Regions from separate parts of the Peribacillus sp. TH27 genome, predicted to be linked through region 2. Evidence: riboswitches for the same ligand, from Rfam matches in the RefSeq annotation. Region 2 holds a riboswitch; the other holds the start of a gene.
The links. Region 2 has a riboswitch for thiamine pyrophosphate ahead of JFU24_RS23235 (ABC transporter substrate-binding protein). Riboswitches for the same ligand answer to the same signal wherever they lie in the genome.

Region 1: it holds a riboswitch for thiamine pyrophosphate, as region 2 does, so the genes downstream of both, thiC (phosphomethylpyrimidine synthase ThiC) here and JFU24_RS23235 (ABC transporter substrate-binding protein) in region 2, are expected to answer to the same signal.

The regions. Positions count from the first base shown of each region.
Region 1 is NZ_JAEKEV010000002.1:2,291,459-2,296,079, reverse strand. It holds gene JFU24_RS12510 (PdaC/SigV domain-containing protein) at 1-812, opposite strand, end outside; gene JFU24_RS12505 (histidine phosphatase family protein) at 915-1,451, shown strand; gene JFU24_RS12500 (HAD family hydrolase) at 1,632-2,420, shown strand; TPP riboswitch at 2,571-2,687, shown strand; gene thiC (phosphomethylpyrimidine synthase ThiC) at 2,821-4,602, shown strand.
Region 2 is NZ_JAEKEV010000002.1:4,548,672-4,553,292, reverse strand. It holds gene JFU24_RS23255 (TatD family hydrolase) at 1-56, opposite strand, end outside; gene JFU24_RS23250 (ABC transporter ATP-binding protein) at 75-818, opposite strand; gene JFU24_RS23245 (ABC transporter permease) at 802-1,584, opposite strand; gene JFU24_RS23240 (thiamine-binding protein) at 1,581-1,865, opposite strand; gene JFU24_RS23235 (ABC transporter substrate-binding protein) at 1,877-2,881, opposite strand; TPP riboswitch at 3,013-3,122, opposite strand; gene JFU24_RS23230 (protein-glutamine gamma-glutamyltransferase) at 3,344-4,171, shown strand; gene rarD (EamA family transporter RarD) at 4,334-4,621, opposite strand, start outside.

The DNA.
Region 1 (4,621 bases), 2.3 Mb from region 2:
ATCCCCCCGTTTGTATAATAGAACTGTGAATCCTTATTGACGGGAACATCGCTCTGTTTTTTCACATAAAAACTATCTCTTTTCCTCATGTAGTCATAAGCATATTTCTGCACCTTCGTATATTTCACTTTGGATGTGAGGATTTCACTGATTTTCACCTGTTTACCGGAAGATTCTTTGAAATTATAGGATGTTGTGTATCCCATTCCATGAGCTCCACCGCTATAGTAGTAATCGTCAATAAGAATGCTTAGCTTTCCATCTTGGTTGAATTTCACTTTATACGAAATACTGTAACTATACTGACAAGAGTATGGGGATTCTTTGCACCATTCCTCATTTTTATCTTTTTCCCTATCCTTTTTGGCTTGCAGATAAGAGGAATAGGCGTCCTTGGCATGCTTAGTTAACACCTGATTAATTTTATCCTGAGCTGCTTTACTTTTAAGTCCTGATACTTGCGGATACGACAAGTCACTGATATTTTTATATTTTTTCTTGGTTATCTTCACATTGCTGAATTTTAAATATTTTGTAGATACATAGGCTTTTTTTCCATTGTACCGAATTTCCGACCAGCCGGATTTTGTTTTCGAATAAACGGTTACGGCTTTCCCTTTCTCCAACGATCCTACTTTTTTATAGCTGGTGCTGGGGCCACTTCTAACAGTTAAAGGGGAACCCTTCGTATTTACCGTGGCATTTTCTGTAGTGGCTGCTGAGACTGAGTCGATTTTTATCAGTAAAAAAGAGATGCATGTAAAAGTTAATGCGACAGCAAGGACAATCTTAGTGAAATTCTTGAATAGCATTCAATTACCACCTTTGTATAATTTTTACATTATCTATTATATAAGTAGGTGGATCAATTAGAAAGTGAATTTTTTATTTCAAAAGTTAAAGAGGAGAAAAAAATGAAAATTGGTTTAGTACGACACTTTAAGGTGGCACATGAATTCCCAACTGGAAAATATGTGACGGCGGATGATATGAATCAATGGTTTAAGGATTATGATGCAGCAGATATTATTTATGGGACAACTTTATTGGACGATGTGGAATGGAAGAGATGTTATTGCAGCGATATGTCGAGAGCAGTGAAGACGGCTGAGCATATCTATCCTGGTGAGGTTAATCAGATGGAGGAACTTCGGGAAATACCATCTCCACCTCTTAACGGGAAGGTGAAGCTGCCATTCATACTTTGGGCCATTTGGATTCGCTGTTGCTCGGTAGTTAACAAGCAGACGAGAGCGGAGATTAAGATTGCTGAGAAACGGATCAATAAAGTATTGGACGAGCTTCTCGCAAAAGGAGAGCAGGATGTTTTGATTGTGAGTCATGCTGCTCTCATGGTATATATGAGGAAAGAGCTGATCCGACGGGGATTCGCAGGTCCAAAGTTTAAGATTGCTAGTAATGGAAAGTTGTATGTGTTCGAAAGAAAATAAGGAAAAACTCGCATGTGAACTTTTTTAAGTTTTCATGAGCAAATAGGGTAAGCCTTTTGATATTTCAAAGAAAGATGAAGGCATTTTACCGATAGTTATTCTTTTTCTAATGGTTGTGGTTTATTATTGTAATAGTGTAATTTTTTCGAATTCAATGGTAGGGAAAAGAGGGTGAGCATTTTGGTAAAGGCAGTTTTTTTTGATTTAGATGATACGTTACTTTGGGATCAGAAGAGTGTGAAAGAGGCTTTTATAGCGACATGCGAATTGGCAAAGGCGAAATATGATTTGAATGTTGACGAGTTTGAGGAAGCGGTACGGAAAGAAGCACGTGAGCTTTATTCTTCTTATGATACATATGAATTTACGCAAATGATCGGTATCAACCCGTTTGAAGGACTTTGGGGTAATTTTCAAGATGATCATGATGAATTCCGTAAGATGGCCGAGATTGTACCAGCTTATCGGAAAGAGGCATGGACAAGAGGCTTGAAGGCATTAGGGATAGATGACCCGGCATTTGGTCTTGAGCTAGCAGAACGTTTCCCTGCTGAGAGACGGAAAAAACCATTTATTTATGAAGAAACATTCCAGGTGTTAGATGAGTTAAAAGGGAAGTACAAATTGTTATTGCTGACGAATGGTTCGCCTGAGCTTCAAAATACGAAGCTTGAAATCACGCCTGAGTTAGTTCCTTATTTCGATCAAATCGTTATTTCCGGCGCGTTTGGACGTGGGAAACCGGATGCTTCTATTTTCGAGCATGCATTAGAAATCATGGAGCTTGATAAGCATGAAGTATTAATGGTCGGCGACAATTTAATGACGGATATCCTTGGTGCATCACGTGCAGGCATTAAATCGGTTTGGATAAACCGTCATGATAAGGAACGGAATGAAGTCATCCCTAATTATGAAATTACGCATTTAGAGGAGCTTTTTCCTATCCTTGAGAGTCTAAATAAATAACGGATATATCCCCTTCAAGTAGTAAGTTCAAAAAAACTTAACTTGGAGGGGATTTTATTTAATTCAAAACATGGCATTAAAATAATAGGACTTTGAATTTATTTACAAACCAAAATGGATGGTATATAGTTACCATGTAATAATTAATATTATTCAGACTAGGGGTGTCCAATAAAAGTTGGGCTGAGAGAGAAGCGCGTTAAAGCTTCTTAACCCTCAGGACCTGATCTGGTTCATACCAGCGTGGGGAAGTTAGAATCTACTATTCAATGACATGTAATTTGGTCATTTCTGTAGTCATACTAACTTTAGCCGGGTCTTAAATATGAGACCTGGCTTTTTCGTGCGAAAATGGATTGGATTTTGTCCTTTTTAATCTAACTTAAAAAGGAGAAATGAAATCATGAGTAATTCAGTAAATGACATGAACGTTTCAATTATGTCCAATTTTGCAGGAAGTAAAAAAGTTTATGTAGAGGGGTCTAGACCTGATATAAAAGTTCCTATGCGTGAAATTAAACTAAGTCCCACAACAGGAGCATTTGGTGAAGAGGAAAATTTACCTCTACGCGTATATGATACTAGCGGTTTCTATACGGATTCTGAGTATTCTATTGATATTCGTAAAGGTCTTGACCCTATTAGACGCAACTGGGTTCTTGAACGGGAAGACGTTGAAGAGTATGTGGGGCGTAAAATAAAACCAGAAGATAATGGGTATAAAAAAGTTGAGTCTCATTCCAAAGCAGAAGTTTTTCCGGGATTGATAAGAAATCCTTTGCGTGCAAAGAAGGGGAGAAACATAACCCAACTCCATTATGCTCGTAAAGGTATCATTACCCCAGAAATGGAGTTTATTTCGATTAGAGAAAGTGTTTCCGCTGAGTTTGTACGAGATGAAGTAGCTAGCGGGCGGGCCATTATACCGGCTAATATTAACCATCCTGAAAGTGAGCCGATGATTATCGGACGTAATTTTCATGTGAAAATAAATGCGAATATTGGGAATTCAGCGGTTAGTTCATCCATCGAAAATGAAGTAGAAAAAATGACTTGGGCCACTCGCTGGGGAGCCGATAACATCATGGATCTCTCTACCGGAAAAAATATACACACAACCCGTGAATGGATTATTAGAAATTCGCCTGTACCTGTTGGAACAGTACCGATTTATCAAGCGCTTGAAAAAGTAGATGGAGTCGCTGAAAATTTAACATGGGAGGTTTTTCGGGATACTTTAATTGAGCAGGCTGAGCAAGGTGTTGATTACTTTACCATACATGCTGGTGTGCTTCTGCGATATATCCCATTAACAGCAAAGCGGATGACGGGAATTGTTTCCCGTGGGGGTTCTATTATGGCTCAATGGTGTCTGGCTCATCATGAAGAAAGCTTCCTCTATACTCATTTTGAAGAAATCTGTGAAATCATGAAAGCATATGATGTATCTTTCTCATTAGGAGATGGACTTCGTCCTGGATCTATTGCAGATGCAAACGACGAGGCGCAATTTGCGGAATTGGAAACATTGGGTGAACTAACAAAGATTGCTTGGAAACATGATGTACAAGTTATGGTTGAGGGGCCCGGTCACGTTCCAATGCATTTAATTAAAGAAAATATGGATAAGCAACTGGAAGTTTGTCAAGAAGCCCCATTCTATACATTGGGACCCCTAACAACTGATATAGCTCCTGGCTACGATCATATTACTTCTGCGATTGGGGCTGCCATGATTGGCTGGTTTGGAACTGCGATGCTTTGTTATGTGACACCGAAAGAGCACCTTGGTCTTCCAAATAAAGAGGATGTTCGAATAGGGGTTATTACGTATAAAATTGCAGCCCATGCCGCTGACCTAGCAAAAGGCCATCCAAATGCTCAAAAACGAGATGATGCCCTTTCAAAAGCAAGATTCGAATTTCGTTGGAGAGATCAGTTTAATCTATCGCTCGATCCTGAAAGAGCCGTTGAATATCACGATGAAACTCTGCCTGCTGAGGGTGCCAAAACAGCTCACTTTTGTTCAATGTGCGGTCCTAAATTCTGCAGCATGAGAATCTCACAAGATATTCGTGATTTAGCTAAAGAAAAAGGGCTTGGTTTTGAGTCTGTAATTGATGAAGGCTTGAAAGAAAAAGCGAATGAATTTAGAAACACAGACGGAAAAATCTATCAATAATATGGACGAAAAGGAGAAT
Region 2 (4,621 bases):
TTCTGCTTACTTTCATCATACCTATCCAAATGGATATGGCTGTCGATGATTTTCATTTTATATTCCCTCCTAACTTAAGTAGTAAAAGTTGGCTTTAGTGCGGCATATAATTCTCTCTTCAAATTGAAAAATTCATCACTAAGAAGCTGTTCCTCACTTCTTGGCCTTGGAAATGGAACTACAACTTCTTTGATGACAGTTGCTGGTTTTGCTGATAACACGTATATTCTATCGGAAAGGAAAACCGCTTCATCAATGCTATGCGTAACAAAAAGCACCGACCTCCGATTTTCTTCCCAAACAGACATCAGCCATTTTTGCATTTGCAATCTTGTCAGTTCATCCAAGGCAGAAAAGGGTTCGTCCAAGCACATCAATTCCTGTGGACTTAAAATACTTCGAATAAACGCAGCTCTTTGCTTCATGCCGCCAGATAATTCGTGCGGATATGCTTTCTCGTACTCTTCTAATCCGGCTTTCATCAATAGAGCTTTTGCCATTTCTTTATCTTTAACCCCCGAAAGCTCGCTTCCTAGCAAAACATTTTCTAATACCGTTCTCCAAGGTAAAAGGGATGGCTGCTGAGGCATATAGCTTATATGACCCTTTAAGCCATTTATTTTTTTACTGTCCAGTGAAATGATGCCATGATGCGGCTTCAAAATGCCCCCGATTAGGTGAAACAATGTACTTTTCCCACTGCCAGATGGCCCAAGGATGGTTACAAACTCTCCATCATCCACATAGAAATTTATATTCTCTAAAATATTCTGTTTACCATCGAAAGAATAGGAGACATCTTTAATTTGCAGCTTCATCCTTTTCACCCTCCTTTCTCTTCCATGAAACAAAGTATCTTTCAAGTATGGTAATGATTCCAAAAAAGAGAAGACTCAGTCCCATAATGATAAAAATGGAAACAAACACCCGATCTGTCCTAAATGAAGAGGATGCGAGCGTCATATAAACACCTATCCCCGATTTAGCCCCAAGCCACTCCGAAATAACCGCCCCCATTACACTGTAAGTGGCCGAAATTTTCAGTCCAGAGAAAATGAACGGAATCGAGTGAGGAAGTTCTAGCTTCCAAAATAGTTGCATTTTCCCTGCTCCCATCATCTTGAAATAATGCTTAAGTTCATAAGGAGTCTGGCGAAAACCGTCCAATGAAGCAACAGCGAGAGGGAAAAAACATACGAGAGAAATCACAATCAGCTTCGGCAGCATACCAAAGCCAAACCAGATGACTAGAAGCGGCGCCAAAACGATGATAGGAATATTTTGTGATAGAATGAGAAGCGGATAAACCGCATCTTTTACACCAGGAAAAAGGTGTAAGAGAGCAGCAATTACTAAGCCAATACAGCTTCCAATAAAAAAACCAGATAATGCAAGGTTAGTAGTTGATATAAGGTGTCCAAAAAGGCTATGAAACGACTCTATTCCCTCGATAAAAATGGCTGATGGAGCAGGAAGTAGCCATTTTTCAACCTTTAATAAGCCTGTTGCTAACTCCCACACTATTAGCAACAATAATAAAAGAAAGAAGGGAGCCCCCTTCTTCCAAATCTTTCTTCCGCTCATGGCCGATATTTCTCCGTTAACGTATCCATCGTGATTCCGCTAGGCTGGTACAATATTTTCACTTGGGAAATGACATTCGGCGAACCTATTTCAATCATTCTCACATTCATTTTTTCTATAACGGCCAGAAGCTCAGAAAGCTCACCTTCCATTGTTGTTTCAAGCGGGTGCACCTCGTACTTGACACCTGATTCATCGATGATTTTGATCGCTTCATCGACTAAGGGGATGACATTTTCCCCTTTAGGAATAATTTGTATACTAATTAATGAGTTTGCCATTGTAGTTCCTCCTATTGTGGTAAAAATTCATTGGTAAATGCTTTCTCAGGATCGAAATCACCTTCAAGAAGATTATTTTCAGTCATCCACTCACTATAATTCTTCCAAATTTCAAGCTTTTGTTCACCCCATCTAGGAGCATCATCCTGATACTTAGATGCAAGCCACTTCTGGCTTTTCTTCACTAGCTTTTTATCTAGATCTGGTGCAGCCTTGATTAAAATGTCTGCCGCATCATCAGGATTCTTAATCGCAAACTGGTACCCTTTCGAAGTTGCCTCTACGAACGCTTTAACAGTATCTGGATCCTCTTTAATCATCTTTTCATTTGTGGTCAAAACAGGCGTATAGTAATCGAGCTTATCTGAGTAATCAGTTAAGTAAACCATATTCAGCTTTTCATTTCGCAATTCAGCCTCAATACCTGTCCATCCATAATAAATCCAAGCGAAATCAATATCTCTTTTCACTGAAGTGAAAAAATCCGAGTCGCCTGTATTTACTATTTCCACTTTATTTACATCCGCATTATCTTTTGTCATGAGAGATTCGATGATAGCCTTTTCAACTGGAGACCCCCAGCCACCATACGTTTTCCCTTCAAAATCCTTAGGTGTTTTAATATTTTTAGCCACAGGAGAAGCGAATCCTGAGGTATTATGCTGGATGACAGCCGCTAACGAAACAATCGGCACGCCTTGCACACGAGCCTGTGTAATGCCCTCCTGGTAGCTCACGCCAAATTCTGATTTCCCTGAAGCCACAAGCTTATCAGCTCCTGCCTCACCTGGCATGATAATTTCTACATCCAGGCCTTGTTCTTTAAAATACCCTTTTTCCTTCGCTACATACAATCCTGTATGGTTTGTATTCGGTGTCCAATCGAGAACAACCGAAACCTTTTTTAATTCTTTATTGTCTTCATTTTTACCTGCTTCTTCCTTTTCAGTAGTGCCGCCAGCACCACATCCAGCTAAAAGGAATAACAAAGTTATCAGTGGCAATAATTTATTCACTATTTTTCCTCCTACACATTATATAAGGTCCATATGCCGAAACTTTATTGGGTGCCAGTCCCCATCCAAATAATAGATTAAAAAACAAAAACGCCCGAGGATGAATTCGGACGTTAACATACAAAACAGAAAGTCAGTCATAATATGTTCCCTCCGCTGGCATCATCCAGATCAGGTTCAAAGAGTCAGCATCTTAAGGACGCAATCTCAGCCAGCAATACCGGCTCCCCTACATTTCTTGCACATATGAACTTTTCTCTCTCATTATATCAATTCATACAGAAAAGGGAATACTAATTTGCTTCTTCTAACGATGGGCCATTCTGATCATCCTCAGTAATAGGAATAAAATTTGATCAGTATTGTTCAGCAACTCATATAATAATTATTATTACACTGTAGATAGTTCTTGAACTACTTGAATTAATCATTTAATTTTGTGACCAAGAGGTGGATATGATTATGATAAAAATTAATCAAAAATGGTTAGATGTCAGTCAAATCCAACCAGGTATAATATCTGAAAAAGCATTAGAAATTCTCCAATTAATGTGGAAATATCCGAATATTTTTGTATATAAGACAATGGAAGATCTTAAATTCGATATAGAGATGAGGCTGCAAGTCAATAAAGCTGCCGTTTCGTTAGATAAGAGTAATCCTGAATTTACAATACTCGAGGATTCTGTATGCAATGAACAATATTGGCGACTTACAAAAGATGGAGCATTTGAGCTTAAACCAAGCGTACCCCCTCATCTGGCACTTGAGGATATTTTCATTAACGGAAGTCTTTACGCTTTCGAATGCGGGACAGCGATAGTCATTGTTTTTTTAAAAGCTGTTTTAGATACGGTTGGTCCTAAGAATTTTGACCGTCTTTTTTCAGGCCTTACTCTTTATGACTGGCACTATCCGCAGAATTTGATTCTTCGAGTTCATGAAGGGACGGGTTATGTACCAGGCGACTGTGTTTACTTCAAAAACCCAGATTACGACCCGAGCACTCCAGAATGGCAAGGGGAAAATGCGATATTCCTTGGAGAAAACCTCTTTTATGGCCATGGGATTGGGATTACCAATCAACAAGGAATCATCGATGAATTAAATAGCAATAGAAAGTGGAATGCCATCATATCAGCGTTCCTAACAAAGCATATTGTAAGCATAAATAGTTCCCACTATAGTCAATTCAAGCCAAATATCCCCCGTAATAACTCCGTGTCGCTTCATGACTGCCTATCCAATATAATTGTTTCTGAAATAGGCTCGAGAACTTTTCTAGCGTAGGATTAACCGTTTCTCTTATTAAAGATATAGATTTTGAATCATTTTTCGTTTATTTTAATAGCTTGTGAAACTCGACACTGACTAACAATTTTTTTCAGAGTGACGTGTATCACTATAAAAAAAACGCTTGGGAAATGGATTTCCTCAAGCGTTTTTTTCTTTTTATGCACCAAAGTTTCTTTTTTCTTTAAACCTACGTGTCCCTGCCTTCCCCCATTTTGTAATGGAAAGCGTATAAACCACCAAGGCAGACCAAATGAATAAAAAGGCTAAAAGATGTGCTTTTGTAAAACTTTCATGATAGACAAATACCCCGATTAACAAGGTTAAGGTTGGAGCAATATACTGAAAAATGCCAAGCATCGATAACGGTATCTTTTCTGCCCCTTTTGCAAAATATAATAGCGGTAGAGCCGTGGCAATCCCACCGCCAACTAACAGCAAGCTTGT